One region of the Methylophaga sp. UBA678 genome, then DNA from elsewhere that is predicted to be linked to it. Evidence: predicted binding sites of a transcription regulator. Region 1 holds the regulator's gene; the other holds the start of a gene.
The links. The regulator FNR, encoded in region 1, switches genes on or off when oxygen is low (the NO sensors DNR and NnrR bind a similar motif). The targets are predictions, from matches to a motif close to TTGATNTANATCAA.
Positions count from the first base shown of each region.

Region 2: hemN (oxygen-independent coproporphyrinogen III oxidase) is a predicted target of FNR. The motif match lies at 1,861-1,874, and genes of this name have one in related genera.

Region 1 is NZ_DBNG01000009.1:248,445-263,431, reverse strand. Features, by position in the region: gene folA (type 3 dihydrofolate reductase) at 235-732, shown strand; gene B3014_RS05895 (TIGR02647 family protein) at 710-952, opposite strand; gene B3014_RS05890 (pentapeptide repeat-containing protein) at 1,121-1,465, shown strand; gene tatC (twin-arginine translocase subunit TatC) at 1,462-2,193, opposite strand; gene tatB (Sec-independent protein translocase protein TatB) at 2,186-2,488, opposite strand; gene tatA (twin-arginine translocase TatA/TatE family subunit) at 2,509-2,751, opposite strand; gene B3014_RS05870 (histidine triad nucleotide-binding protein) at 2,763-3,101, opposite strand; gene B3014_RS05865 (phosphoribosyl-ATP diphosphatase) at 3,098-3,418, opposite strand; gene hisI (phosphoribosyl-AMP cyclohydrolase) at 3,415-3,798, opposite strand; gene hisF (imidazole glycerol phosphate synthase subunit HisF) at 3,799-4,572, opposite strand; gene hisA (1-(5-phosphoribosyl)-5-[(5-phosphoribosylamino)methylideneamino]imidazole-4-carboxamide isomerase) at 4,581-5,330, opposite strand; gene hisH (imidazole glycerol phosphate synthase subunit HisH) at 5,357-5,998, opposite strand; gene hisB (imidazoleglycerol-phosphate dehydratase HisB) at 6,052-6,645, opposite strand; gene fnr (fumarate/nitrate reduction transcriptional regulator Fnr) at 6,743-7,492, shown strand; gene B3014_RS05830 (OmpW/AlkL family protein) at 7,609-8,289, shown strand; gene murJ (murein biosynthesis integral membrane protein MurJ) at 8,338-9,879, opposite strand; gene B3014_RS05820 (SCO family protein) at 10,022-10,558, shown strand; gene B3014_RS05815 (hydrogen peroxide-inducible genes activator) at 10,540-11,466, opposite strand; gene rd (rubredoxin) at 11,659-11,823, shown strand; gene recF (DNA replication/repair protein RecF) at 11,947-13,047, shown strand; gene gyrB (DNA topoisomerase (ATP-hydrolyzing) subunit B) at 13,105-14,987, shown strand, end outside.
Region 2 is NZ_DBNG01000009.1:104,318-119,304, reverse strand. Features, by position in the region: gene B3014_RS05165 (chloride channel protein) at 1-402, opposite strand, end outside; gene hemN (oxygen-independent coproporphyrinogen III oxidase) at 408-1,787, opposite strand; gene purD (phosphoribosylamine--glycine ligase) at 2,011-3,297, shown strand; gene B3014_RS05150 (Sua5/YciO/YrdC/YwlC family protein) at 3,396-3,947, shown strand; gene hemF (oxygen-dependent coproporphyrinogen oxidase) at 3,944-4,852, shown strand; gene prfA (peptide chain release factor 1) at 4,849-5,937, opposite strand; gene hemA (glutamyl-tRNA reductase) at 5,934-7,193, opposite strand; gene B3014_RS05130 (tetratricopeptide repeat protein) at 7,312-9,093, shown strand; gene lolB (lipoprotein insertase outer membrane protein LolB) at 9,090-9,689, shown strand; gene ispE (4-(cytidine 5'-diphospho)-2-C-methyl-D-erythritol kinase) at 9,686-10,525, shown strand; tRNA gene B3014_RS05115 (tRNA-Gln) at 10,567-10,641, shown strand; gene B3014_RS05110 (ribose-phosphate diphosphokinase) at 10,732-11,667, shown strand; gene B3014_RS05105 (50S ribosomal protein L25/general stress protein Ctc) at 11,776-12,447, shown strand; gene pth (aminoacyl-tRNA hydrolase) at 12,455-13,027, shown strand; gene ychF (redox-regulated ATPase YchF) at 13,036-14,127, shown strand; gene B3014_RS05090 (phospholipase A) at 14,179-14,987, shown strand, end outside.

The DNA of each region.
Region 1 (14,987 bases):
GCCTGTGGATTGTTGGATAGTTCTTATTACAACATATAAATCAATATTTTATCTGTGTTAGGACATGTTAATAACTACAAAGCTGCGCAGTCTAAATCTTGTGGATAAAAAGACGAGTTATCCACAGGAAAAGTTATCCACAGCTTGTGATCGATCTTATAGGGAGCTTATACAGCAGTTATCATGGATAAAATTTAGTCTTAATTGGGCAATAAAAAGGTCTTCGGAGAGTCAATGAAAATAGCAATGATTGTGGCAATGGATGAGCAAGGTGTGATTGGTAAAGATAATGATTTACCTTGGAAAATATCAGCGGATTTACAGTTTTTTAAACGAACAACAATGGGCAAACCCATCATTATGGGTAGAAATACACATGAATCTATCGGTAGACCTTTGCCAGGCAGGCGAAATATTGTCGTGACGACCCAACAGGGCTACATCGCACAAGGCTGTGAAGTCGTCCACTCTGTGGAGCAAGCTCTTGAAGAGTGTAAGGATGTGGATGAAGTGATGATAATGGGAGGTGCATCGTTATATAAACAATGCTTCCCACTATGCGACAAACTCTATATTACTCAAGTCCATACCACGATTGATGGTGGAGATACCCGGTTTCCAGAATGGGATCGTTCCGACTGGACTTTACTGAGTTCAGAAGACCATCAAGCCGATGAAAAAAATCAATATGACTATAGTTTCAGACTTTTTAAACGGATTCAGAACGCATAATTTGTAAAGCGTGCTGTAAGTGTTCAGCCGCTTCATAACCGAGATCGGTCAGATAACCACCATCATGTTGACTGATAAGTCCTTTTTTATATAGGTTCTCAGTGGCATCAATCATTTCCTGTCTGGCGTTATGATGGACTTTAATACCCGCCTGAGTGCTATCCAGAGGGAACTGAAGTAAGACTTCGATTTCTTCTATTAGGTATTTGTTGATTGTCATTGTCTGAGCCCTTTGTTGTATTTATGGATTTAACATAGCATAAAGGGTGATACTGATTTAGCTATTTGTGAAATACATCCGAATATTTTCTGTTGTATATAAATATGATGAACTTATTTAATATTTAGCCGCTAAACAATAATAACGTTAATAAGGGAGAAAATAACGATGGCTGCTCCAATCATTACAGATAATCCGCTATATCAATTGCTTCGAGACGGTAAGGTACAGGAGTTTAATCAGAGAGTCGCTGCTGGTGAGCAAGTCGATTTAAGAGGCTGTGATTTTAGACACTTGACACTGGTCGGACTACTTGCGAAAGGCTTAGATTTTTCAAATAGTTATTTTCGCCAGGCTGACTTAAGGGGTATCGATTTTACTGAGTGTGTCAGCATGGAAGGCGCCAGTATTCATGGTGCAAAGATTTCTGGTGTGTATTTTCCTAAACAGATAGAAGCAGAAGAAGTGTTGCTGTCTTTACAACATGGCACGCGGATGCGATACAAGAACTAAAGTTGCTGCTGTTTTTTAGGTAAAAAACGGGCACTGAATAACCCCATTTCAAATAATAACCAAATAGGCACAGCGAGTAAGGTTTGAGAAATGACATCTGGCGGCGTGAGTAACATACCTACCACAAAAGCCCCTACGATGATGTAAGGCCTCTTTTGCTTTAATGACTCCACTGTGGTTGCTTGTGTCCATATGAGCAACACAGTGGCAATAGGGACTTCAAATGCCAAGCCAAAAGCAAAGAACAGTTTTAAAACAAAATCCAGATAACTGCTGATATCTGTCATCACCGCCACCCCTTCAGGCGCGGCTTGAGTCAAAAAGGCAAATATCAGTGGGAAGACGGCGTAATAGGCAAAAACAATACCTAAGAAAAATAGAATCGTGCTGGCAAATAATAATGGGAACACCAGCTTTTTCTCATGTGCATATAAACCCGGCGCGACAAAAGCCCATAATTGGTATAACAATACTGGTACAGCCAGCAGTATGGCCGTGCTCAACGTGAGTTTAAACGGCGTTAAGAATGGTGAGGCGACTTCTGTCGCTATCATGGTACTGGTTTCTGGTAGCTGCTCGAGTAAAGGTTCAGACAAAAAGTGATAAAGGTTATTGGAAAAAGGCAGTAAACATAAAGCAATAACTAAAACGACTAGCACGCCCTTTAGTAAACGATCTCTTAGCTCAACCAGATGGGATATCAAAGGTTGTTGATCGTGATTATCCATCTTTTTTATCGGTCTCTTCTTTTTGAGCGGTTTTTTTATTCTCTTGCAGACTTTCGTCAATATGAATCGTTTGATTCATATCAGACATGGTTTGATTAGTTTTATTAAGCGCATCTTTTAACTCCTGCGCTCGAAGCTCTCTGGAAATATCTGTTTTTATGGCATGTAATGAGGCTTGAGCCCTGCCTATCCAAAGGCCAGTCACTCTGACCAGTTTTGGCAGTCTTTCAGGACCGACGACAATCAATGCCACCAGAGCAATGACTAAGATTTCCCAGAATCCGATATCAAACATGGCGAATGTGCCGATTTAGACTAGTGAGAAGTTTTATCTTTATTATCACTTTTCTGTGAAATGTCATCATGTGCATCATGATGTTGGATAGCGTCATTTTTTTCTTTATCGATATCATCTTTGCCATCTTGCACAGAATCTTTGAAGCTCTTGATTGCACTACCTAAATCACCACCAAGCGAACGCAGTTTTTTTGTGCCAAATAATAAAATAACAATCGCTAAAACGATAAGTAATTGCCAAATGCTAATACCACCTAACATGGGGTTATCTCCTAATTGAATCCAGGCATTTTACTACCGCCAAGGATATGAATGTGCAGGTGATCGACTTCCTGGCCACCACCAGGTCCGGTGTTAATAATCGTACGGAACCCATTTTTAAGGCCTTGTGATTCAGCTATTTTGGGTAAGCTGAGCATCATATGGGCAAGGAGCGAAGCGTGCTCTTGATTTGCGTGATCCAGTCTGGCGATATGTTGTTTCGGAATCACTAACACATGTACAGATGCCTTTGGATCGATGTCAGTAAAGGCATAGATTAGTTCATCTTCATAAATGCGGTTTGAAGGTATTTCGCCTATGACGATTTTACAGAATATACAATCGTTCATGATTTGCTCCGGTTAGCCTTTTCTTCCAGACCAGACAAGCCAAAGCGTCTGGCAAGTTCATCAAGAACAGCTTGAGAATCGATATCATTATGCGCCAGTAAGACAAGGCTATGAAACCATAAATCAGCAGTTTCATAGATAATTTCGTCTTTCACACCACCTTTGCCTGCGATGACTGTCTCAACGGCTTCTTCACCCAGCTTTTTCAGAATTTTATCTGTGCCTGCAGCATAGAGGCTGGCAACGTATGAGCTATCAGCATCAGCTGTTTTGCGTTCGGTAAGTACTTGACTAAGTTGTTTAATTATATCGCTCATGAATAAATGTCTTTGGGGTCTTTTAAAACTGGCTCAATTGCTTGCCATTTATCTGACTGTAATTCATTAAAGAAGCAGTGATGCCGTCCAGTGTGGCAGGCAATGCCCCCTTTTTGAATCACTTCCAACAAAATAGCATCGTTATCACAGTCCATTCGTATTGATTTAACGATCTGTTGGTGCCCTGATTGTTCACCTTTATGCCATAACTTTTGTCGTGAACGTGACCAATAAATGGCATGTCCTTGTTCAACTGTCAGCGCTAATGCGTCTCTATTCATCCAGGCTAAAGTAAGTACTTGCTTGCTTTCAAACTCTTGCGTAATGACAGGAACTAAACCATCACTATTCCACTTCACTTGATCCAGCCAAGTTGTCATTTACAACCTCACCTCAATACCCTGTGCAGCCATTTGTTGTTTGGCTTCTTCAACAGTGTGTTCACCAAAGTGGAAGATACTTGCAGCCAGAACGGCATCCGCATGACCCAATTTAATGCCATCCGTTAAGTCTTGAAGTTTGCCAACACCACCTGAAGCAATCACTGGTACGTTAACAGCATCACTGACTGCTCGAGTAAGCGCTAAGTCAAAACCTGACTTTGTGCCATCTTTATCCATGCTGGTCAATAAAATCTCACCCGCACCATACTCGACCATTTTTTTAGCCCACTCTACGGCATCAATACCTGTAGGTTTTCGTCCACCATGGGTAAAAATTTCCCATTTATCAGTTTCGTTTTCAGCAGAGACTTTTTTTGCATCAATAGCAACGACAATACATTGTGAGCCAAACTTTTCTGCCGCCTCACGAACAAACTCTGGATTGTTAACAGCTGCTGAGTTGATGCCAACTTTATCGGCTCCGGCATTCAGCATGCGACGAATATCTTCTACCGTTCTGATTCCACCGCCGACGGTTAATGGAATAAAGACCTGACTGGCTACCGCTTCAACCACATGAACCATAGTGTCACGTTCAGCATGAGTAGCTGTAATATCAAGGAAGGTAATTTCATCAGCACCTTGTTGATCATAGCGTTTAGCGACTTCAATCGGATCGCCAGCATCCCTTATATCAACAAACTGGACACCTTTAACAACACGCCCACCATCAACATCAAGGCAAGGAATAATGCGTTTTGCAAGAGACATGGTTATATTTAAAACTCCAGAGGCGGATTTAATTTATCAGCCATCTCCTGACCTTTTTTCAAATCAATACTGCCTTCATATATAGAACGGCCGAGGATGGCACCCATCACACCTTCATCTTCACAGGCACATAACGATTCAATATCTTCATATGAACTGACACCGCCTGAAGCAATCACTGGGATTTGAATGGCTCGAGCTAAGTCACGCGTTGATTCGAGGTTGAAACCTTGCATCATGCCATCCCGGCTGATGTCAGTATAAATAATGGCTTCAACGCCATCTTGTTCGAATTGTTGAGCGATGTCGATAACGTCATGATTAGACAATTTTGACCAGCCATCAATGGCTACTTTACCGTCTTTTGCATCCAGGCCGACAATGATATGCCCTGGAAACTCAGCACAGACATCACCCACAAAATGCGGTGCATTAATCGCTTTTGTTCCAAGAATGACATAGCGAACACCAGCATGAAGATAGGTTTCAATGGTTTCCTCGTCACGAATACCACCTCCAACTTGGACATCCAAGTCAGGAAATGTTTTGCAAACTTCGTGGATGACGTCAGCGTTGACCGGATTACCTGCAAAAGCACCGTCAAGATCGACCATATGAAGTCTTTTCGCCCCTGCTTCTACCCATTTCCGAGCAACTGCAACAGGATCCTCTGAAAATACCGTGTTATCTTCCATTCGCCCCTGACGCAAGCGCACGCAGTGACCTTGTTTGAGATCAATGGCAGGGATTAACAACATATTCTTACTCCGTTTGTTGATGTCTGTTAGGACTGACCGTCCCAGTTTACAAAATTTTCTAATAACTGCAGTCCAGCACGTTGGCTTTTTTCTGGATGGAATTGCGCAGCGAAAATATTATCTTTGTACAATGCTGCAGCAAAATCATCTGGATAAGCTGAAGTACCTGCAATGACTGCTTTATCTGTGGGTTCAGCATAAAAACTGTGAACGAAATAAAAACGACTATTTTGCTCTATGTTTTTCCATAAAGGATGTGAACAGGTTTGATGAACTTGGTTCCAGCCCATATGCGGCACTTTTAATTTTTCGCCGTTAATTAAAGCATCAGGTCGAAATAATTTAACGCTACCTGAAAAAAGGTTCAGCGTGTCCACACCACTATTTTCTTCACTATGCGACAGCAATGCTTGCATACCCAAGCAGATACCTAGAAAAGGCTTTTCTTGTGTTGCTTGCAAAATAACATCTTCTAATTCCAGCTGTTTGAGTTCCGCCATACAATCACGAATTGCGCCGACACCCGGAAATAAAACATGACTGGCAGAAAGAATGGTTTTTGGGTCAGATGTGACAACAACAGAGGCATTATTAGAAACTGCTTCCAGTGCTTTTGATACTGAGCGTAAATTACCCATGCCGTAGTCAATCACTGCTATGTGATGCATGTTAAACCTGTTTATTTACTTAGTTTTATTGGCTAATAATTCTTAATAAAGGATTATAAAGCACCTTTGGTTGAAGGCAATTGCTCCAGTGCGCGCTGATCCAGTGAAACAGCCATTCGTAATGCACGACCAAATGCCTTAAATATGGTTTCAGCAATATGATGAGCATTGCGGCCTTTTAAATTATCGATGTGCAGAGTCATACCAGCATGATTCACTAAGCCCTGGAAAAACTCATAGAACAGGTCGACATCGAATTCGCCAATCTTGTCGCGGGTAAATGTGACATCAAATTCGAGACCAGGACGACCAGAGAGATCGAGTACCACTCGAGACAGAGCCTCATCTAAGGGGACATAGGCATGTCCGTAGCGAACAACCCCTTTTTTATCACCCAAGGCTTTCTTCAGCGCTTGACCTATCGTAATGCCGACATCTTCAACAGTGTGATGTGCGTCAATATGTAAGTCACCATTGGCTTTGACCGATAAATCAAACAAACCATGACGAGCAATTTGATCCATCATGTGATCTAAAAATGGGACACCGGTTTCGGCATTGAATTGACCGCTTCCATCCAGATTGATTGATACTTCGATCTGTGTTTCTAGCGTGTTTCGCGCAACTGACGCGCTACGAGTGGTCATTTGAGTTCCTGAAATTAATAATAAAAAGAGATAATAACTGTTTCGAACAAGGGTTTGAAGCGTTATTATAGTCGATGTTCACAACACAGGATTAACAATGACTCAGTTAGGCAACGTTACCCCCTTATTTCAGGACCTCGCCAAAGTTGAACATGAGCATAATCTTGCGTGTCAGGAATGCTCACTTTATCGATTATGTTTGCCTCTTGGTTTACATAATAATGACCTGATTCAATTAGATAAAATCATTAAACGTAGTCAGAGTTACTCACGTGGTCAGCCTTTATTCAGCACTCAAACACCGTTCAATTCTATTTATGTTGTCCGCTCAGGCTCATTTAAAACGACGGTGTCTGCTGTCGATGGTCGGGAACAAGTCACCGGGTTTTATTTTCCAGGTGAGTTTGTTGGCCTTGATGCCATTTATGAACAAGCCTACCGTTCGAATGCTAAGGCTTTAGAAAGTAGCAGTGTTTGTGAATTACCTTTTGATATGTTGCAAGAGCTAGGCGCAAATATGCCTCAACTGCAAGTGCAGATGATGTCGCGTTTAAGTAAGGAGTTATCAGGTGATAAAAGCCTGATGTTTTTGCTTGGCAAAAAAACCGCTGAAGAAAAACTAGCGACATTTTTATTATCCATTTCCCGTCGTTTCCAAGATCGGGGTTTTTCTGCGCGTGAATTTCAACTGAGTATGTCTCGTGGTGATATCGCTAATCATCTGGGCTTAGCTGTAGAAACAGTCAGCCGCCTTTTCTCTCGCTTTCAAGATGAAGGCTTGATCGACATTCATAATAAGTCGATTTCCATCCGTGATGTTGAAAAATTGAAAGCATTGTGTGGTTAATATTGGGAAAAATTGGTAAGCGCTCGCTTTATTGATCCAGGTCAATGCATTAAGTCCACACCTCCGTAAAATTCAAACCATGTCTTACAGAACATAGTTTGTCCCAGGAGGAAAAAATGAAAACAACAACATTAGCTGCAGCACTACTTACTACATTAGGTCTTTCTACTGTTGCTGCACCAGCAATGGCCTATGAAGCAGGCGACTGGTTAGTCCGTGGTCGTATCATTAACGTCAACCCTAATGATGATAGTGGAACCTTATATGTAGGTGGCGCAGATTCAGGTCAAAAAGGTGTGAGTGTTAATTCTGACACTGTTCCTGAATTAGATATCACTTATATGATGACTAAAAACTGGGGTGTTGAGCTAATTCTTGGTTATTCTCAACATACAGTGAAATCTGAAGGTTATTGGGCGGCTCAGGGTCTAGGTGATGTTATTGATACTAAAGTGTTACCCCCTACATTAACGTTGCAATATCATTTTATGCCTGATTCAAACATTCGTCCTTATATCGGTGCCGGTGTCAACTACACATACTTTTTTGACGAAGAAGTGGACGGCCCTGTTCTGGATGTTCCAGGTGCGAAAGTCAAATTGGATAGTTCATGGGGTCTAGCGGCACAAGCCGGTGTAGACGTGGCTTTAAATGACGATTGGTTTGTTAACTTTGATGTGAAATACATCGATATTGATACTGAAGCTCATTTCTCTGGTACACCTGTCGGTAAAGCAAAAATTGAAGCAGATATTGACCCATTCGTTTGGGGTATTGGTATCGGACGCCGCTTCTAAGAAATTTATGTCCTCGTAGTGCTTGGCCCTCCTCGGAGGGCCTTTTTTTTATCTCATTATTGGCCTGACTAAACTTTTTAGATTGATACGTAGTACGAGTAAAAAAGTGAAGTAAGTGACTGCAGCACCAACGATCAGACCGAATAAATGTCCGGCTCGTTGCCATGCATCCCATATTACCCATTCATTGTGTTGTGGATTAAGTAGGAGTAAAAAAACGAACAAACCGCTATTAGCAATGAGTAACTTTAATGAGAATTTACCCCAGCCTGAATTGGGGGTATAAACGGATCTTTTCCTCAGTCCGTGATATAGCAAACCCGCGTTTAGCATGGCAGACAGTGCTGTTGCTAATGCCAAACCAACATGATCAAGATAGATCATCAGTACGACGTTCAATGCCATATTACTAATCATCGCAATAATGCCAATCTTCACGGGAGTTTTTGTATCCTGCCTCGCGTAATAACCTGGCGCTAATACTTTAATAAATATGAATGGCAACAGTCCCAAACCATAAGCCATTAAACTCAATGAAGCTTTATGTGAATCCATCACCGTAAATTCGCCATATTGAAACAAGGTCATTAGTAGTGGTTCTGCCAAGTAAATAAGCCCTATCGCTGCTGGTGTACCAATTAGAAATACCCAGCGTAAGGCCCAGTCGATAGTGTCTGAGAATTCTTCTGTCGACTTGGCCGCATGTTTTCTGGATAAGCTTGGCAAAATGACGGTAGACAAAGCGATGCCAAAAACGCCTAACGGAAACTCAACAAGACGATCTGAGTAATACAGCCAGGAAATACTGCCCGTCACTAAAAACGAGGCAAGTAAGGTATCTAATAGAAGATTTATTTGTGCTACTGATACCCCAAACATCGCGGGTATCATTAATCTGGTAATTTTTCTGACACCCTCACTTTTCCATCCCCATTTTGGCCAGGGTAATAATCCAAGTTTTATCAGAAAAGGTAATTGAAAAATAAACTGTACAAGGCCGCCTATGAAGACCCCCCAGGCCAAGCCCGTCACTGGCTCACTTAAATTAGGCGATAACCATATTGCGGTACTAATCAATGAAATATTTAAAAAAACCGGTGTAAATGCGGGGATGGCGAATTTGCCAAAGCTGTTCAGAATGGATCCTGCAAGTGCAGTTAAAGAGATAAAGAAGATATAAGGGAATGTGATCGTCAGTAAATCTGCAGCTAAATCTGCCTTTACTGGATCTTCAATAAAACCGGGTGCAAACACCATGATGATGACCGGTGCGGCAATCATCCCTATTGCTGTAATCATCGTTAATATTACAGCCAATGTTCCGCTTGTCTGGGCAATTAAGTCTTTTAAAGGTTTATCTCCATGTTCTTTGAACTCGGCAAGAACAGGTATAAAAGCCTGTGAAAAAGCCCCTTCTGCAAATAAGCGTCTTAAAAAGTTTGGTATTTTGAAGGCGACAAAAAATACGTCTGCTCCCAGGCCCGCGCCAAACATTCTGGCTATGACAATATCCCTAATAAACCCCAATATCCGGGATAAAAAAGTCATCACACTGACAACTGCGGTAGACTTGAAGAGTTTCTCGCTCATTTTTTACTCACAACAGGGTTTCATCCGGCTATTCAAGGTTAGATGTTATATGTTTAAGCCAATTAAAAGTGTCAATTCTAAGGCTTTTCTGCTGTTATATCTTGCTATTACCCTGATTATTTTAGTTTTGTGGGTGAGTCGAATGGAGATTTCGCAACCAGATAGGCGAGATATTCCTGATGAGCTACGTCCGTTTCTTATTTCACCTCCTAAAACACTACCTCAGTTTGTTCTTAATAGTCAGTCAAATCAGATTCTGACGAATGTCAGCTTCGATGGTCGCTGGAGCTTTATTTACTTTACACACTCACATTGTCAGCCAGAATGTGATGTTGTCATTGATGTGATGCAAAACCTTAAACGTTTATTTGCTGGGCCTACAGTCCAGTTCTTACTCATTAATTTCGATAATCAGGGCGAAAGTTCTGCATTACCTAAAAGCTCACTACAACTTTATAGTGGTTCTGCTGATGTTATTCATTCTGTTATTAGAAGTTTTGATTTTTTATACCTGGAACCGGAAAGTTATCAGAATAGTAATAAAGTCGAGCAGCAACACTATATTTATCTAGTCGATCCACAAGGTCGTGTCTATGCTGTATTTAAACCTCCATTTACATCACTTGCTATACAGCATGTTTTCTTCAGATTGCGCGATTTTTATGCACGTAGTGAATAATTTGTATCAGCAAGCGCATCAGAAAAAGTCTTCGCTAATTGTTCTAACGTCGCGGTCCTTCTGAAGCTTGGTCGCCAGACCAGGCCGATCTCTCTTAAAGCCTGATCGTTATCTGCAGATAGGGGCACTAAACAAATCTCAGAATGAATAACCATATCTGAATTAACGGCCATGTCTGGAATAAGTGTAATACCCAACCCACTGGCGACCATTTCAATCAGTGTATAAAGACTTGTCGCTTGTACACTCTTTCTTTGTGCGGATGCAGGCAATTGGCATGCACTTAGTGCGTGCTCCCTCAAGCAATGCCCTTCTGCCAATAAAAGCAATTCGTTTGTAGGTAAATCGCTCGCTTTTAATTCTTCTTTCTCAGCTAAGGGGTGGTTCTTAGGCAGCGCTATCCAGAAGGATTCTTTGGCAAACTCTCTATGTGTGAGACCACGTGTGTTGTATGGAAATGCTAATACCGCCACGTCAATATTACCGCTTTCTAACTGATCTAAAAGTCGCTCCGATTGGTCTTCTATTAATACGATTTCAAGCTCTGGTAACTGCTTTCTAACCGTAGGTAATACTTTTGGTAATAAAAAAGGACTTATCGTCGGAATAATCCCTATTTGTATTCGACCGGATAGTGGATTTTTTTCTGATAACGCCAGATCAACAAGGTCTTCACTCAATGACAATATTTGTTGTGCTCTGCTGGCAATTTCTTCTCCAATCGGCGTTGGTAAGACTTTCCTATTCGTCCTTTCTAATAAAGACACTTCAAGTAGTTGCTCTAAATCTTGTATTCCGGCACTTAATGTTGATTGGGTAACAAAACATTTCTCAGCGGCATGGCCAAAATGCTTTTCTTCTACTACTGCGGTAAGGTATTGAAGTTGTCTCAGTGTGGGGAGTCGCATAATCGGCTTTTCCGTTTATTTGTCTAATATTAAGTTATAGCATAAATATATAGCTAATTTGAAAAGTACTAAAAGTACGACCTGTCACAATGTAAATAGTTTTATTCTATTATTGAAACTTCGCTAACGTAGCCCTCCCAATTTTGTTAACATCACATATAAATAAACTTAAAATAATCTCGGAGTTTCAGTATGAAAAAGTGGCAGTGTATTGTTTGTGGATTTATTTACGACGAAGCTGAAGGCCTACCAGAAGAAGGTATTGCACCTGGCACGGCTTGGGAAGATATACCAGATGATTGGGAATGCCCAGAATGTGGCGTTGGTAAAGATGACTTTGAGATGCTAGAAATTTAAATCTCATTATTATTTATATTGATACTTCTATTTAGCCATATTAATTCTCTTTATTTGTTTTTGTAACAATGTAAAGCAAGTGCAAGACAACTATATGGCTCTAATTCCTGTAGCTCTGATTCTGTGTTATCACATCTGACGCTTTCAAATTTTCGTAATATTAACCAGGTCTCTTTAAGTCCTTCTGTTGGTATTAACTTATTCATCGGCGAAAATGGCTCCGGTAAGACTAGCATTCTTGAAGCGATTCATTTGCTCGCTATGGGGCGCTCGTTTCGCTCGCGCAATTTAAAAAACATCATTCAGTTTGAGCATGCACAATTCACGGTTTTTGCGCGTTCATCGGAAATGACACCGGTAGGTTTACTTTTTGATACGAACACTGGTCTTCAAATCCGCTTGAATAATGCCCCACTAAAAAAACTTTCTGACCTTGCTGTTAACACACCACTCCAATATATCTCTGCGAATTGTCATCAGTTCTTTGAGTTAGGTCCAAAATTCAGAAGACGCATGATCGACTGGGGTGTGTTTCACGTGGAACATAAATTTAATTATCACTGGCAAACATATAAAAAAGCACTAATACAAAAGAATGCAGCACTGAAAAATAAGAAAACCAAAGCTGAAATAGAACTATGGGATCAGTATCTGGTAAAACACGGTGAGCAAATTACCGAACTACGAACCACTTATCTCAATAGGCTTATTGATATATTCAAACCTATATTTAGCAAAATTTGCCCTACCTTTGATCAATGTGAATTTACAATTCGCTACAGTAAAGGGTGGAACAAAGATAAATCACTTCCCGAAACACTTGCTGAAAACTATGAGCGTGATCGTTTTTTAGGTTACAGTCGAGCTGGACCACACTCTGCAGACTGGATGGTAAGAATTAACAATGATTCACCTGAAGAAATGTTATCCCGTGGTCAACAAAAACTCTTTTATTTGTCATTGTGTCTCTCACAGATAACACTACTGATGGAGATTAAAGAGGTTAAAAATACAATTTTATTGCTTGATGACCTAAGCTCAGAATTAGACTGGCAACATCAAAAAACAGTAATGGAAACACTCAGAAGTTTGCCCGTACAAACTTTTATTACAAGTACCAATACTGAATTAGCTAGTTTAATAAGTAATGAAAAAGAGAAAGTGTTTCACGTGGAACATGGAGAAATCAGAGAGGATAATGAGACTGTCAACACTTCTATATAAGTAGTAGAATAGAAGGTTATTCAGCACATCCTCCATTTGGCCAGGAATAGTTTGACTATGACAACGGAAAAAAACAACAACACATACGATTCTTCAAATATAAAAGTCCTAAAAGGACTTGATGCGGTAAGAAAAAGACCTGGTATGTATATCGGTGATACCGATGATGGTACCGGCTTGCATCATATGGTTTTTGAAGTTTTGGATAATGCAATTGACGAAGCGTTAGCTGGTCACTGTAGTGAAATTCAGGTGAGAATTCACCCAGATGATTCCGTCTCAGTTATTGATAATGGACGCGGCATTCCAGTAGATATCCATGAAGAAGAAGGTGTCTCTGCAGCAGAAGTTATCATGACGGTATTGCATGCAGGCGGTAAATTTGATGACAACTCATACAAAGTTTCAGGCGGTTTACATGGTGTTGGTGTCTCAGTTGTAAATGCCTTATCAAAAAAATTAGCGATGGAAATTCATCGCCACAACCGGGTTTATAAACAAACTTACACACATGGTGTGCCAGACTCAGCATTAACAGATGTGTCTGATACAGACATCACAGGCACGAAAATTCAGTTTTGGCCAAGTGAAGAAACATTCACTAACGTCACATTTGATTACAATATCCTGGCAAAACGGATCAGAGAGCTAGCCTTTTTGAACTCAGGGGTCAGAATTGTTTTAACAGATGAGCGTGATGAAAAAACAGAAACATTCTTTTATGAGGGCGGCATTACTGCTTTTGTTCAGCATTTGAATAAAAATAAAGATCTCATTCACGAAAATATCATCAAAATTTCTGGTATGAGAGATGATGTAACGGTCGAGTTATCGATGCAGTGGAATGACTCGTATCAAGAAAATATTTATTGTTTTACAAACAATATTCCTCAGCGCGATGGCGGAACACATTTAGCGGGTTTCCGTGCCGCATTAACCAGAACTCTCAACCAGTACATTGAGAGTGAAGGACTAGCGAAGAAGTCCAAAGTAACAACAAGTGGTGACGATGCGCGTGAAGGATTGACTGCCGTTCTATCAGTAAAAGTACCTGATCCGAAATTCAGTTCACAAACTAAAGATAAACTGGTTTCATCAGAAGTAAGAACGATTGTTGAGTCTTATGTGAACGAGTTCTTCCATGACTTCTTAATTGAGAACCCTACTGATGCAAAATTAATCGCTAACAAAATGATTGATGCTGCTCGTGCACGTGATGCCGCAAGAAAAGCTAGAGAACTTACGCGCAGAAAAGGCGTACTTGATATAGCCGGTCTGCCAGGTAAATTGGCCGATTGTCAGGAGAGAGACCCTGCCCTCTCAGAACTTTTTTTAGTGGAAGGGGACTCAGCGGGCGGCAGCGCCAAGCAAGGTCGTGATAGAAGAACGCAGGCAATTCTACCGTTGAAAGGAAAAATTCTTAATGTAGAAAGAGCGCGTTTTGACAAAATGATCAGCTCTGCTGAGGTAGGCACATTAATAACCGCATTAGGATGTGGAATCGGCCGTGATGAATACGATCCTGAAAAACTCAGATACCATCACATAATTATTATGACCGATGCGGACGTTGATGGCTCACACATCCGAACATTGCTATTAACATTTTTCTATCGACAAATGCCAGAGTTGATTGAACGTGGTCATGTCTATATTGCACAGCCACCGCTTTATAAAATTAAGAAAGGTAAACAAGAGCGCTACGTGAAAGATGATGCAGAAATGGAGCGTTATCTAACAGAGGTTGCTTTGACAAATGCCAAGTTATTCCCAACAGAAGAGGCCAATGCTATCGAGGGCAGTGCGTTAGCATCTTTGGTCACTGAATACCAAACGGTCAATTCAATAATTGGCAGATTGTCTAATCATTATTATCCTGCGTTTCTTGATAAGCTTGTTTATCAGCCTCAGATTCCAGAAATGAGTGATAGTGATGCGAT
Region 2 (14,987 bases), 140 kb from region 1:
CACACCTGGTCCTTCACGACCGACAGAATGGCCGGTAATGATAGCGATACTGGTACCAATAAATTGCCGGACGGCATTTTGCCACGGAAGCCGGCCTTCATAGGAGGAGAGCCGTTCGATAACATGCAAAATACCAGTGTTACGTTGCTCTGCATCCAGTCCGCGAAATAACAGCCCAATCAGTAGACTGCCGATAATGGGAAGTGCCAGTAACCAGTACCAGGGTAATGAGTCGTAACTTTCCACTTCGCCAGAGGGGAACAGGGCCATTTGACCAAAATCAATGGTCAGGCGCAGCAGAATAATGGCGAGACTCGACAGTAATCCGGTAATGACAGCAAGCACATACAGCTTGACGCCCAATCGACCAAAGATGAAGTACTGTCGGAGTTTTTCCAGCATGTGCCCTATATAACTTTGGAAAATCGCTGCCTTGCTTGTTGACTGTATTTATCAAACACCATGCAGATATTACGAATTAACAAGCGGCCGGCGGGTAAGACTTCTATAGAGTCCCATTTATACTGCAACAGGCCGTCTTGGGCAAATTGTTCTAGGTCTTCAATGGCGTCAGCAAAATACTCGTTGAAGTTGAGGTTGTAAGCTTTTTCGATAGCGGGAATATCCAGAGCAAAATCACAGATAAGACGAGTGATGATGTCGCGACGACATTTATCATCGTCATCCAGCTCAACACCACGTAAGACCGGCAACTTGCCCGCCTTAATCGCTTCATCATATTCCGGCAGCGTTTTCACATTTTGTACATAGGCATCACCAACTTTGCCAATGGAGGTCACACCAAAACCAATCAGATCACACTCAGCACGAGTCGAGTAACCCTGAAAGTTGCGATACAGCTGTTTGTTTTGTTGAGCTAGGGTCAGCTCATCGTCTGGTTTGGCAAAGTGATCCATGCCTATATATACATAACCTGCGGCGGTCAGTTTATCGATGGTACGATGCAGAATCTGTAATTTCACCTGTGGTAGTGGAATGTCAGCTGTAGCAATTTGCCGTTGTGTTTTAAATAGATCAGGCATGTGAGCGTAGTTGAACACGGACAAACGATCAGGACTGGCAGCAATCACTTTATCTAACGTTTCGCTGAAGCTTTCTACGGTTTGATGGGGCAGACCGTAGATCAGATCCAGGCTGATACTGCGAAAGCCTTCACGGCGGGCGGCATCTAAAATCGAGAATGTTTGTTCTTCGGTTTGAATACGGTTAACGGCTTTCTGCACCTTAGGGTTGAAGTCCTGCAAACCCAGGCTGATGCGGTTAAAGCCAAGCTCTCTTAATAGTTTTATGGTGGCGTCATCAGCTTCGCGGGGATCGATTTCAATCGAAAACTCACCCTTGTCATCATCCGCTAAGGTGAAGTGCTGACGTGTGTGCGCCATCAGTTCACGCATTTGCTGATGGGTTAAAAATGTAGGCGTGCCACCGCCCCAGTGCAGTTGTTCTACTACTCTATTTGAGTCAAACAGTTCAGCCTGCATACGGATTTCTTCATACAGGTTTTCTAAGTAAGGCTGAGCATGCTGGCGGTTTTTAGTAATGATTTTATTGCAGGCGCAATAGAAACAAACGGTATCGCAGAAAGGCACATGGAAATACAAAGACAGAGGCCCTCCACGCTGATTAGATAAAGCAATATGTTGAGCGTATGTGTCGGCCGTAAAACCATGATGAAATTCGACAGCTGTCGGGTAGGAGGTATAACGCGGGCCAGCTTTGTCGTAACGGCGGATTAATCCTTCATTAAATTCAATCGCATCAGTCATGGTTTTATTCCTAAATAATGTGCGCAAAGTATAACCAGCGAGGATTTAAGCTGTTTTATTATCCGAACAGATCTTGACCTGGATCAAAGCTAGCACTGGCTGCTGACGGATTGCTTGAGAAAAAGAATCGCTTTGCCTATATAAATCATCCATTTTGGTGGTTTGGAAAAGCGGTTATCTACGGTATTATTAGCCTCTTTTTTAGCATCTCCGGCAATCATCTATGAAAGTATTAGTCATCGGTAGCGGTGGGCGCGAACATGCTCTCGCCTGGAAACTGAATCAATCTCCAAAGTGTTCTCAGGTTTTTGTGGCACCGGGTAATCCCGGCACCGCCAGTGAAAGCAATATCAGCAATGTGGATATCAAAGTCGAAGATATCGCCGGGCTGGTGAAATTTGCTCAGGACAACGCGATTGATTTAACCGTGGTGGGGCCGGAAGTGCCGTTAACCATGGGTGTGGTTGATGCCTTTGAAGCTGCCGGTTTACGTTGTTTTGGTCCATCAAAAGCGGCGGCAGAATTAGAAGCCTCAAAAAGCTTCACTAAAGATTTCCTCGCTCGTCATCAAATTCCAACCGCGGCTTATCAAGTATTTACGCAGGTGGATGAAGCCAAAGCTTATATTCAAGAGCAGGGCGCCCCCATTGTTGTTAAAGCCGATGGTCTGGCTGCGGGCAAAGGCGTGATTGTGGCGATGACCGAAGCCGAAGCTATTTCAGCGGTTGAAGATATGCTGTCTGGCAATGCCTTTGGTGATGCCGGTAGCCGTGTGGTCATTGAAGAGTTTATGACAGGTGAAGAAGCCAGTTTCATCGTGATGGTGGATGGCGAACATATTTTGCCATTGGCGACATCACAAGATCACAAAGCTCGCGACAATGGCGATAAAGGCCCTAATACTGGCGGTATGGGCGCTTATTCTCCTGCACCTGTGGTCACCGATGAGGTGTTTACACGCATTATGACCGAAGTGATTGAGCCAACTGTGAAAGGCATGGCGGCTGATGGTCGTCCTTACACTGGCTTTTTGTATGCGGGTCTTATGATTGATGAAGCAGGCGCGCCACGCGTAGTTGAATATAACTGCCGTTTTGGTGACCCAGAAACTCAGCCGATTTTGATGCGTTTACAGTCGGACCTAGTCACATTATGTGAAGCGGCATTAGACAAGCGTTTAAACGAAGTCGAAGCTGAGTGGGATTCGCGTGCGGCCATTGGGGTAGTGATGGCGGCCGGAGGCTATCCAGATAGTTACCGTAAAGGTGATGTGATTACGGGTATTGCAGACGCCGAACAAAATGGCAGTAAAGTCTTCCATGCAGGTACAGCGAGTCAGGGTGATAATGTCGTCACGGCTGGCGGTCGCGTGTTATGTGTCACGGCACTGGGCAATACTGTGGCTGAAGCGCAAAAATCAGCGTATGACGCATTGAGTCATATTAAGTGGGATGATGCGTATTTCCGGACTGATATCGCTTATCGCGCTGTGGCACGTGAGCAGGGCTAAACTCACGGTTTGAGAATGTAAAAAGGGGTTACTGGTTAACCCCTTTTTATTGAGCGAAATTTGGTTTTCACTTAATACGGCTGAATAGAGGTGAGAAGATGGCAGATACGTTGCGGTTACGAGAAGCAGTAAAAACACTGAATGCAGGTGGCGTTATTGGCTACCCGACAGAGGCTGTGTTTGGTGTGGGATGTGATCCCTGGGATGAAGAAGCCTTATTACGTTTATTAGAACTGAAACAGCGCCCCTGGCATAAAGGTCTTATTCTGATTGCTTCTGATTTTAATCAGTTACAAGATTTTATTCAGCCCGTTGAAGCTTCAGTGTTAGCTGAGTTGAATAAAACCTGGCCCGGTCCGGTTACCTGGTTACTGCCCGTTCGTGAAGAAGTCTCGATGTTACTGACAGGTTTGCATGACACCATTGCCGTGCGGGTAACCGCACATCCACAAACGCGCGCTTTATGTGAGGCTTTTGGTGGTGCGATTGTGTCGACCAGTGCCAATATAAACGGATTACGACCAGCGATGAATGTGCATCAGGTGCGTTGGCAGTTACCTGAATTGGATTATGTTTTACCTGGCAGCTTGGGCGGCGCGAGTAAACCCAGCCAAATCAGAGACGCACGAACAGGAGAAATTTTACGATGAGTACACCCGATATTAATGCCGTTCGTGAGTATCTACTTCGCCTACAAGAAAGTATATGCAATGAACTTGAATTAATTGATGGTGAAGCCTCGTTTGAAATTGATGACTGGAAACGTGAAACGGGCGGTGGTGGTCGCACACGAGTTTTAAGCAATGGTGCGGTGTTTGAGCAGGGTGGTGTCAATTTTTCTGAAGTGAGTGGTGATAATTTACCGGCTTCAGCTACGGCCAGCCGTCCAGAGTTAGCGGGTCGAAGCTTTCGAGCAATGGGTGTGTCGCTGGTGATTCATCCTCATAATCCTTATGTGCCCACATCACATGCTAATGTCCGCTTTTTTATCGCAGAAAAAGAAGGCGAAGCCCCTATCTGGTGGTTTGGTGGTGGCTATGATTTAACACCTTATTACGGCAATGAAGAGGATGTGATTCACTGGCATACCACGGCTAAAGCTGCATGTGATCCATTTGGTGATGATGTTTATGCACGCTTTAAATCATGGTGTGATGAGTATTTTTACCTGAAACATCGTGATGAGTGTCGTGGCGTCGGTGGTTTGTTTTTTGATGATTTGAATGAGTGGGGCTTTGAGCGTTGCTTTGCATTTATGCAGTCAGTCGGAGACAGTTATATCAAAGCTTACGCACCGATTGTGCAAAAACGAAAAGATGCCGAATTTGGTGAGCGCGAGCGCGATTTTCAACTCTATCGTCGTGGTCGTTATGTTGAGTTTAATCTGGTGTATGACCGCGGTACATTGTTTGGATTGCAGTCGGGGGGTCGTACTGAATCGATTCTGATGTCACTGCCACCATTGGTGAAATGGCGTTATCACTGGATTCCGGAAGCCGGATCAGCAGAAGCCCGTTTATACACGGACTTTCTGCCACCACGCGACTGGATTTAAGACTCGCCGGATAAGGCGGCGAGCTGATCCGCCTGGTATTCGTTGATCAGTGGTTCAATGACTTGTTCCAGTTCACCTTCCATGATTTCAACCAGTTTGTATAAGGTTAAGTTGATGCGGTGATCAGTGACACGTCCTTGAGGATAATTATAAGTACGAATCCGTTCACTTCGGTCACCTGAACCCACCAGTGACTTCCGCGTTTGAGCTTCTTCGGCAGCTTGTTTTTCTACCTGCGCAGCCATGATGCGTGCTTGTAACACTGACATCGCTTTGGCACGGTTTTTATGCTGTGAACGCTCTTCCTGACATTCGACGACGATACCGGTTGGAATGTGCGTGATACGTACCGCAGAATCCGTGGTGTTAACGTGCTGACCACCGGCACCCTGAGATCGGTAGGTATCGACTTTTAAATCCGCTGGATTGATATCAACTTCATCAATCTCATCTGCTTCTGGGAGAATAGCAACAGTACAAGCCGAGGTGTGAATACGGCCTTGTGATTCGGTTTCCGGAACCCGTTGTACACGGTGAGCACCTGATTCGAACTTCAGGCGAGAATACGCACCTTCACCGACGACGCGACAAATGACTTCTTTATAGCCGCCATGCTCGCCTTCTTGTGCATTAATGACTTCAACTTTCCAGCGACGAGACTCAGCATATTTAGTGTACATACGGAATAAATCACCAGAGAAAATGGCTGCTTCATCACCACCCGTTCCAGCACGAATTTCCAGATAGATATTGCGTTGATCATTCGGATCTTTAGGCAGTAATAATTTTTGCAGGGTGAGTTCGAGTTCTTCGAGCTTCTCTTCTGCCGTATTAATTTCGTCTTTTGCCATTTCGCGCATTTCAGCATCATCTTCATCCAGCATCAGCTTGGCATCTTCCAATGCGTCGATTGTGCGGCGATAAGCATTAAAGTTGCTGACAACAGGCTCTAATTGCGCGTATTCCTGTGACAGTGACCGGAACTTATTTTGATCGGCCATGGTGTCAGGATCAGCGAGCAGACCACTAATTTCTTCATGACGATCAACGAGGGATTCTAGTTTATGTTTGATCGAATCTTTCACTTGGGATCCTTGATATTAAACAGACGTCGCGCTGCATTGAGTAACTGTCCTTCTTCATCAAATCCGGAATGACGGAGTTGGCGACTCGGTTCATGCAGTAAGCGGTTGGTCAGTGTACGAGCGAGTTCAGTCATGGCCTGTTCAGCAGGCATGCCTTGCTCAAGTTGTTTTATTGCTCTTTCTAGTGAATGCTTACTTATCTCTTCAGCATTATCACGTATGGCTCTAATTACAGGGACGGCATCTTGTGTTCTTAGCCATGCCTGAAAATGATCCACTTGTGTGTCGATAATTTCTTCCGCCTGTAAGGCTGCATCACGACGAGATTGTAAATTCTCTTCAATGATTTCTTTTAAATCATCCACACAGTAAAGGTAGATATCATCTAATAATCCCACTTCCGCTTCAATATCCCGTGGTACGGCAATATCGACCATGAAGATGGGTTTACGTTTACGGACTTTTAAGGCTCTTTCTACTGCCCCTTTGCCCAGAATTGGTAGCTGGCTGGCCGTGGAGCTGACGACAATATCGGCTTCTGCTAAGTGAGCAGGTAGTTCACTGAGGCTGATGGCATAACCATCGACTTGTGTGGCGAGATTGTGCGCGCGTTCAATCGTACGGTTTGCGATGATGATGCGCTTGATACCGTTATCATAAAGATGACGTGCGACTAGTTCGATGGTTTCGCCGGCGCCGATTAGTAAAGCGGTAGAGTCAGCCAGTTCACTGAAAATTTGTTTGGCCAGACTGACTGCCGCAAAGGCGACCGAGACCGGGCTATTACCGATAGCCGTATCGGTACGGACTTGTTTAGCGACAGCAAATGCGTGTTGGAATAAGCGACCTAATGATTTCCCCAGGGTGTTGGCATTGAGTGATTGGCTGTAAGCGTCTTTTAACTGACCGAGTATTTGTGGTTCGCCCAGCACCATGGAGTCTAATCCACAGGCGACTCGCATCAGGTGTCTGATCGCATCGGCTTGTTGGTAATGATAAAGGTATGGGGTGATGGCCCCCTCTTCCTGCTGATGATAGTCATGCAACCAAGCGAGGATCTGGTTGTCAGACTCTCCATCGATACAACAATAGATTTCAGTACGATTGCAGGTCGACAGAATAACGACTTCAAGTATGGAATCATCTTCATGTAATTTGGATAAAGCTGCTGGAAGCATGCTCGCATCAAACGCAAAAAGCTCACGGATATGAACCGGAGCAGTATTGTGGTTGATGCCATAGGTGACAAGATGCATATTAAGAAAAAGTCGTTATTAAATGCTGTTAAACTTTACAGCCATTATTACAATCGTCTGTTATTTAGTGAAAACAATTCGCCATTCTATCAAAATCAAACGTTCAGGTCGTTTTAATATGGATTCAACGAAATCATTCATGATGAATGTAGGGCAACGTACTAAATATTTTGCTCTGATCGGACTTACCTCTCTTATGACTGCCTGTGCTGCAACCCCCGCACAGCAAACTCAAGCCACAGTTGATGAGACGCAAAAAGTTGTTAAGGCTGCTCCCGAAGTAAAAGAGGAGAAAAAGCCGGAAGTGACTATGCCAATGTCACCTGAACTGATGTACTACATCCTTACTGCGGAAGTGGCGGGACAGCGTGGTGAAGTGGGTGCGGCGGTTGAGCTTTATGAACGTGCTGCGGATATGGTCAAGTCACCAAAACTGGCGAGCAGAAGTGCACAAGTCGCCACCTTATCCAGAAACGAAGAAAGAATTAGTCATGCATTAGATCGCTGGTTGGAAGTCGATCCTAACAATGCTGATGTTTACATGATGCGCGCGCCATTTCTGATGATGCAGAAAGATTATGACGGTGCAGTTCAGGCCATCAATAAAGCATTGTCACTCGCGCCGGAAAATCAAAAAGTGTATCTAGTCAGAGCGACAGAGAACCTGGCGGAAGTAGCGCCACCGGAAGAAGCGCTTGCCTCGCTGCAGAAGTTAGACCTTTATCAACAAGGCCATCCAGATGCGCATTACGCCTATGCACGTTTAGTTTTCTTCTATCAGCAGTATCCGATTACATTGGCTGAAATTGATCCTTTGTTAAAAGCTGACCCTGATAATGAAAGTTATCTTGTACTGAAAGCTGACACATTACAGCGTTTAGGACAAACCAAAGACGGTATCAAACTGCTGGCCAAACCTGCAGCAAAAGAGGATGCCAGTGATGAACTACGTTTTACCTATGGCAAATTATTAGGTGATGACGGTCAACTGGATAAAGCACGCACTATCTTTGAATCGATTCAGGCAGATAATCCTGAAAACCGTGATGTGTTGTTTGCGCTTGGATTGCTCGCGCTGGAAGAGAAAGATGGCGAAAAAGCAAAGTCATATTTCAGTGATTTACTGCAACTCGGCGATCCGACGAATCAAGCCGCTTATTTCATGGGCATTGCAGAAGAATTAAATGCCAATGTGGATGCTGCGCTGGTCTGGTTTGCCTCTGTACCTGTGCAAAGTAGTCGTTTTGATTTGGCGCAGACACATTACATCAACCTGTTATTAGGGCGTGATGATATTGAAAAAGCACGTGAGCATCTGGCCCAGTTGAGAAAACAGTTACCGAATAAAGAACTGCAATACTATTTATTTGAAGCCAGCTTGCTGCGCGATCAAGATATGAAGCAGGAGGCTTTTGACTTATTAACAAAAGCCATCAAACACTACCCGAAAAATGAAGACGCTTTATACAGTCGGGCCATGATTGCTGAGTCGCTGGATAAGTTAGATGTGTTGGAAGCTGATCTAAAACAAATTCTGGCCAACGATCCCAACAATTCTCAAGCATTAAACGCGTTGGGTTATACCTTAACCGATCGTACGGATCGTCATCAGGAAGCATTAAAGTTGATTCAACGTGCTTTAGAACTGAAGCCTGGTGATCCTTTTTACCTCGATAGTCTGGGCTGGGTCTATTACCGACTAGGCGACTTAGCGAAAGCAGAAAAATATCTGCGAGAAGCCACTGAAGCTAATCCTGACCCTGAGTTTATTGCGCATCTAGGTGAAGTGCTGTGGCAACGTGGTAAAAAAAGAGAAGCTAAAGACATCTGGGATAAAGGTTTATTGCAGGATCCTGATAATAAACTTCTGATTGAAACGATGCGCAGGTTTGGCCAATGAGATTAGTTTGGTTAGCCGGACTGAGTCTATTACTCACTGCCTGCGCGCCATTATGGCAACCTAAAACGACAGAGTCGCCAGAGCAACGATGGCAAATGCAGCAGACAGAAATAGCTTCACTGAAAGACTGGCGTTTTAGAGGCCGTACTGCCATCACTCAGGGGCGTGAAGGCTGGAATGCAGGCATTAGCTGGCAACAACAAGGTGAAGATTTCGATATCAAACTCACCGGTCCTTTCTCTCAAGGTGGGGCGGAGTTAGTTGGGGATGACGAACAAGTCACATTGACGCTGGATGATGGTGAGCAATATTCAGCACAAACGCCCGAGCAGTTATTAGCCAAAACCTTAGGCTGGCTGTTACCTGTCAGTGCATTACGGGACTGGGTGAGAGGTGTGCCATATCAAAAGGTGGCGGTTGATGAGTATGAGCTGGATGAAAACGGACGCTTAAAAACCTTACAGCAAGCCGGTTGGCAGATTGAATATCTGCGTTATGTACCTTTTGATGGTATGGTTGTGCCGGCCAAAATTTTTATCAAACACCCGGATTTGAATATTAGATTAATCATTGCTGATTGGAGTCGACCTGAGTGAAAGCATGGCCAGCGCCGGCAAAATTAAACTTATTTTTGCACATCACCGGACGAAGAGAGGATGGTTACCATAACCTCCAGACCGCTTTTCAGTTTCTGGACTATGGCGATAGTTTGTTTTTTGATATCAACCGTTCTGGGCAAGTAAATCTCAAAACAACTTTTGATGAAGTAGCAGACGAAGATAATCTGATTGTCAAAGCTGCAAAGTTACTCAAGCCTTTTACAGATAGTGAGCAGGGTGTGGATATTTCCATCACCAAACGATTGCCAATGGGTGGTGGATTGGGTGGCGGAAGTTCTAATGCGGCAACCACCTTAGTCGCTCTCAATCAACTTTGGCAGTGTGGTTTATCACAGCAAAAATTAGCGCAAATTGGACTCAATTTAGGGGCCGATGTCCCTATTTTTATCGCGGGACATGCTGCCTGGGCTGAAGGTGTCGGTGAAGACTTAACGCCAATATCCCTGGTAGAACCTTGGTTTGCGGTGATTTTTCCAGATTGTCATGTGTCTACGGCAGAAATATTTTCATCAGTGGAATTGACACGGGACTGCGAACCTATCACAATACCGCGCTTCCTTTCTGGGGAAGGCAGAAACGTCTGCGAAGCGGTAGTCGTCAAACACTATCCAGCAGTTGCAAATGCACTAGAATGGTTGGCACAATACGCGCCTCCAAGAATGACTGGTACAGGAGCATGTGTTTTCGCTGATTTTCAAAGTCAGCAACAAGCACAAGACGTGATAGATAAACTGCCTTCACACTGGCAGGGTTTTGTGGCAAAAGGCTGTAATCAGTCGCCACTCACTGCAAGAACACTGGCAGAAAAATAAGCCAGATGTGACAGCAAGATGATAGAATGAGTTTTGTCAGTTGGGGTATCGCCAAGCGGTAAGGCACTGGGTTTTGATCCCAGCATTCCCAGGTTCGAATCCTGGTACCCCAGCCACTCTTTTGTTTTTTTGATAGAAAACTCGGCGCCTCTACCGTGACACAAAACCGACTTCTCCAGTTACAACAACGAACAGCCGACAGCCGCATGATGGTATTTACTGGTAATGCCAATCGTAAGCTGGCTCAAAGCATCGCCAATTTCCTTAATATTTCCCTTGGTAAAGCCACTGTGGAAAAATTCAGTGATGGCGAAATCATGGTTGAAATCCTTGATAACGTACGTGGTAAAGACGTCTTTATCGTTCAACCTACCTGTATGCCAACCAATGACCATTTGATGGAACTGATGGTGATGACCGACGCTATTCGTCGTGCATCAGCAAAGCGTATTACCTTGGTTGTGCCTTATTTTGGTTATTCTCGACAAGATCGCCGTCCTCGCTCAGCCCGTGTTGCTATCACGGCAAAAGTCGTGGCGAATATGCTGACTGGCGTAGGAGCTGACCGAGTCTTAACTGTCGATTTACACGCCGACCAAATTCAGGGCTTTTTTGATTGTCCTGTTGATAATGTCTACGCTTCACCTGTCTTACTGGGTGATATCTGGAAACACAAATACCAGGACTTAGTCGTGGTTTCACCTGATGTGGGTGGTGTGGTTAGAGCGCGTGCCTTAGCAAAACATCTTGGTGTTGAGTTAGCTATTATCGACAAACGTCGTCCGCGTGCTAATGAAGCCAAAGTCATGAATATTATTGGTGATGTCGATGGACGTGTCTGCGTGTTAATTGATGACATGGTGGATACGGCTGGAACATTATGCGCGGCCTCTGCAGCATTGAAAGAACATGGCGCTACTCGCGTGGTTGCCTATTCCACACATCCTGTTTTATCAGGCCCTGCTATAAAAAATATCAGCAATTCGGTACTCGATGAACTGGTCGTGACCGATACCATTCCGTTGCAACCACATGCACAGGAATGTGAAAAAATTCGCGTGTTAAGCATCGCTGAGATGCTGGCAGAAGCGATGTACAGAATTAGTAACGAGGAGTCTGTTAGCTCCTTGTATATGGATTAGTCAGCTTCGGCTGACTTCTACGTGCCGAACCTGGTCGCGGGGGAGGCTTACGCCGCTTGAATAGCGGCATTTTTGATGGGCAAAAGTCCATTGTTTTTGGAGAAAAAAATGGAAAACTTATTTGAAGTACAAGCTGAAGCGCGTACTGATGAGGGGAAAGGTGCGAGCCGCCGCCTTCGTCATGCGGGTAAAGTACCAGCTGTTGTTTATGGCGCTGAAAAAGAGCCAGTTTCGATCGCTTTAGATCATAACCAATTCATTCGTCATTTAGCTGAAGAAGCATTTTATGCACACATTCTGACGCTGAACATTGGTAAGAAAAAAGAGCAAGTTGTATTAAAAGACCTGCAACGTCACCCTGCCAATGACAACAAAATCATTCACGCTGACTTCCTGCGTGTTGATGCGAAACATGAAATGACAATGACTGTACCTCTTCACTTCATTGGTGAAGAAAAAGCAGCAGGCGTAAAAGCCGGTGGTGTTGTTTCACACGTGATGACTGAGGTTGAAATTGCTTGTTTACCAGCTGATCTGCCTGAGTACATCGAAGTGGATATCAGCAAGCTGGAATTAGATGAAGCGATTCACTTATCAGAAATCGCCCTGCCTAAAGGTGTGAGCTTAACTGCACTGTCACACGGTCAGGAAGAGCACCTTGAAGAAGGTGAACGTTCTGCTTATGACCAAGCAGTCGTTAACATTCATATGCCTCGCGTACATACAGTGGATGATGAAGCTGAAGACGCAGAAGGTGATGAAGAAGCAACTGAAGAGTAATCTTTAGATGGGGAGCTGGATCATCGCCGGTTTAGGTAATCCCGGCTCCCAGTATGAAGGAACCCGACATAATGTCGGGTTCTGGCTATTGGACCAGCTTGCTCGTGATCTCGGTGTGAACTTTACTGTTCAAAACCGATATCACGGGGAGCTGGTTCAATGCTCTCTGGATGGTCATAAAGTGTATTTGCTAAAACCGCTGACATTTATGAATAGAAGCGGTCAGTCTGTCGCGCCATTAGCCAATTTTTTCAAAATTCCATTAGAGAATGTTCTCGTCATACACGATGAATTAGATTTGGCGCCCGGCACCGTTAAATTAAAACGTGATGGTGGCCATGGCGGACACAACGGGCTCAGAGATATTATTGCTCAGACGGGTGGCAAGCAATTCCTGCGCTGTCGTTTGGGGATAGGGCATCCTGGACATAGCAAACTGGTTTCTGATTATGTACTCAGCAAACCTTCTCCGACCGATCGTCAACAGATCGAGCAAGCCATCGATAATGTTTTACGTATTTTGCCAGAGGTGTTATCCGGAAATATGGATAAGGCTATGAACTGGCTACATTCACAATAGGATTTCTCATGGGATTTAAGTGCGGTATCGTCGGTTTACCTAATGTTGGCAAATCAACCTTGTTTAATGCATTGACTGAAGCCGGTATCGATGCGCAGAACTATCCTTTTTGTACCATTGAACCGAATGTTGGCATCGTCCCAGTCCCTGACCCTCGAATGGATAAGCTGGCTGCGATTGTCAGTCCTGAACGGGTTTTGCCAACCACCATGGAATTCGTTGATATTGCTGGCTTAGTTGCTGGTGCTTCAAAAGGTGAAGGTTTAGGTAATAAATTCCTCGCCAATATCCGTGAAACGGATGCGATTGCCCACGTGGTACGTTGTTTTGAAGATGACAATATCGTCCATGTATCTGGCAAAGTCTCACCACTGGATGATATCGAAGTAATTAACACGGAATTAGCCTTGGCTGATTTAGAAAGTGTTGAGAAAGCCATCACTAAAACCACACGTGACGCAAAAAGTGGCGATAAAACGGCGAAAGCAAGATTAGAGTTACTCACACAAATGCGTGAGGAGTTAGATGGTGGTAAACCTGTCCGGGCTATGGGCTTGGATAAAGATCAACTAGCCTTGATTCGTGACTTACACCTGCTGACGATCAAACCGACCATGTATATCGCTAACGTCTCTGAAGATGGGTTTGAAAATAATCCGGCATTGGATGCGGTGAAACAATTGGCAGAACAAGAAAGCGCCAATGTAGTGGTTATCTGTGCGGCGATTGAGTCAGAAATTGCTGGACTGGAAGACGATGAAAAAGTCGAGTTCTTAAGTGAAATCGGACAAGACGAGCCTGGCCTGAATCGTGTCATCCGTGCCGGATATGAATTGCTTGGTTTGCATACATATTTTACTGCGGGTGTAAAAGAAGTTCGTGCCTGGACAGTGAAAGTTGGCGCGACAGCACCAGAAGGCGCTGGCGTTATTCATACTGACTTCCAGAAAGGTTTTATCCGTGCTGAAGTTATTAGTTATGATGACTTTGTGCAATTCAACGGAGAGCAAGGCGCTAAAGATGCAGGTAAATGGCGTCTGGAAGGGAAAGAGTATGTCATCAAAGACGGTGATGTCATGCATTTCCGCTTCAACGTTTAGCGTTCTGAGCTATGATGTCGTGAATTGTTGTTCACTTTTTAAAGGCAAGCCATGAAGACGGCATCACTCTCGTTTCTTTTATCAATGCTGACTGTTGGCTATATGCCCATGGTCATTGCCGATGATAAGTTAAATCAATGCTTGCTCACCCAATTAGCTACTGCTGATGATAGCATGCCGGTTGGCGATATCAGACAGTTTTGTGAATCAAGTATCACTCAACAAGCACTCGAAGAAGCCTCACCTAAACCTGAGCCTGTTGATATCAAAGTGACAGAATCGGGTGTAGAGACAGAAGATAAGTCTGCGATCACTCGCCGTTTGTTTTTGGAAAAGAAAGAAGCCAAAAACCCGTTTGTATTATTACCGCATAAGCCAAATTACATTATTTTAAGCAATAATATGGCGTCGCCGAATGAAGCGCCTTTTGAGACCGCTTATCCGGGTGACAATATTCACTTACAACCCTGGGAAACCAAGTTTCAAATCAGTTTGAAACTACCTGTTGCCTATGACCTATTCAATGGTCGGGCAGATGCCTATGTGGCCTATACCAATCGCTCATTCTGGCAGCAGTTTAATAAAAACAGCTCATCCCCTTTCCGTGAATCAGATCATGAACCAGAAGCTTGGCTATCGTTTAAAACAAATTATGAATTATTCGGTATAAAAAACTCGCTTATTCGGACGGGTGTTGTGCACCAGTCAAACGGTCAGGCAGGTACGCTGTCACGTAGCTGGAATCGGGTCTATACCGACTTTGTGTTTGAGCACAATGACTGGTATTACTCATTCAAACCATGGTGGCGTATTCCGGATAGCAGTAGCGACGATGATAACCCTGATATCGAAGAATATAT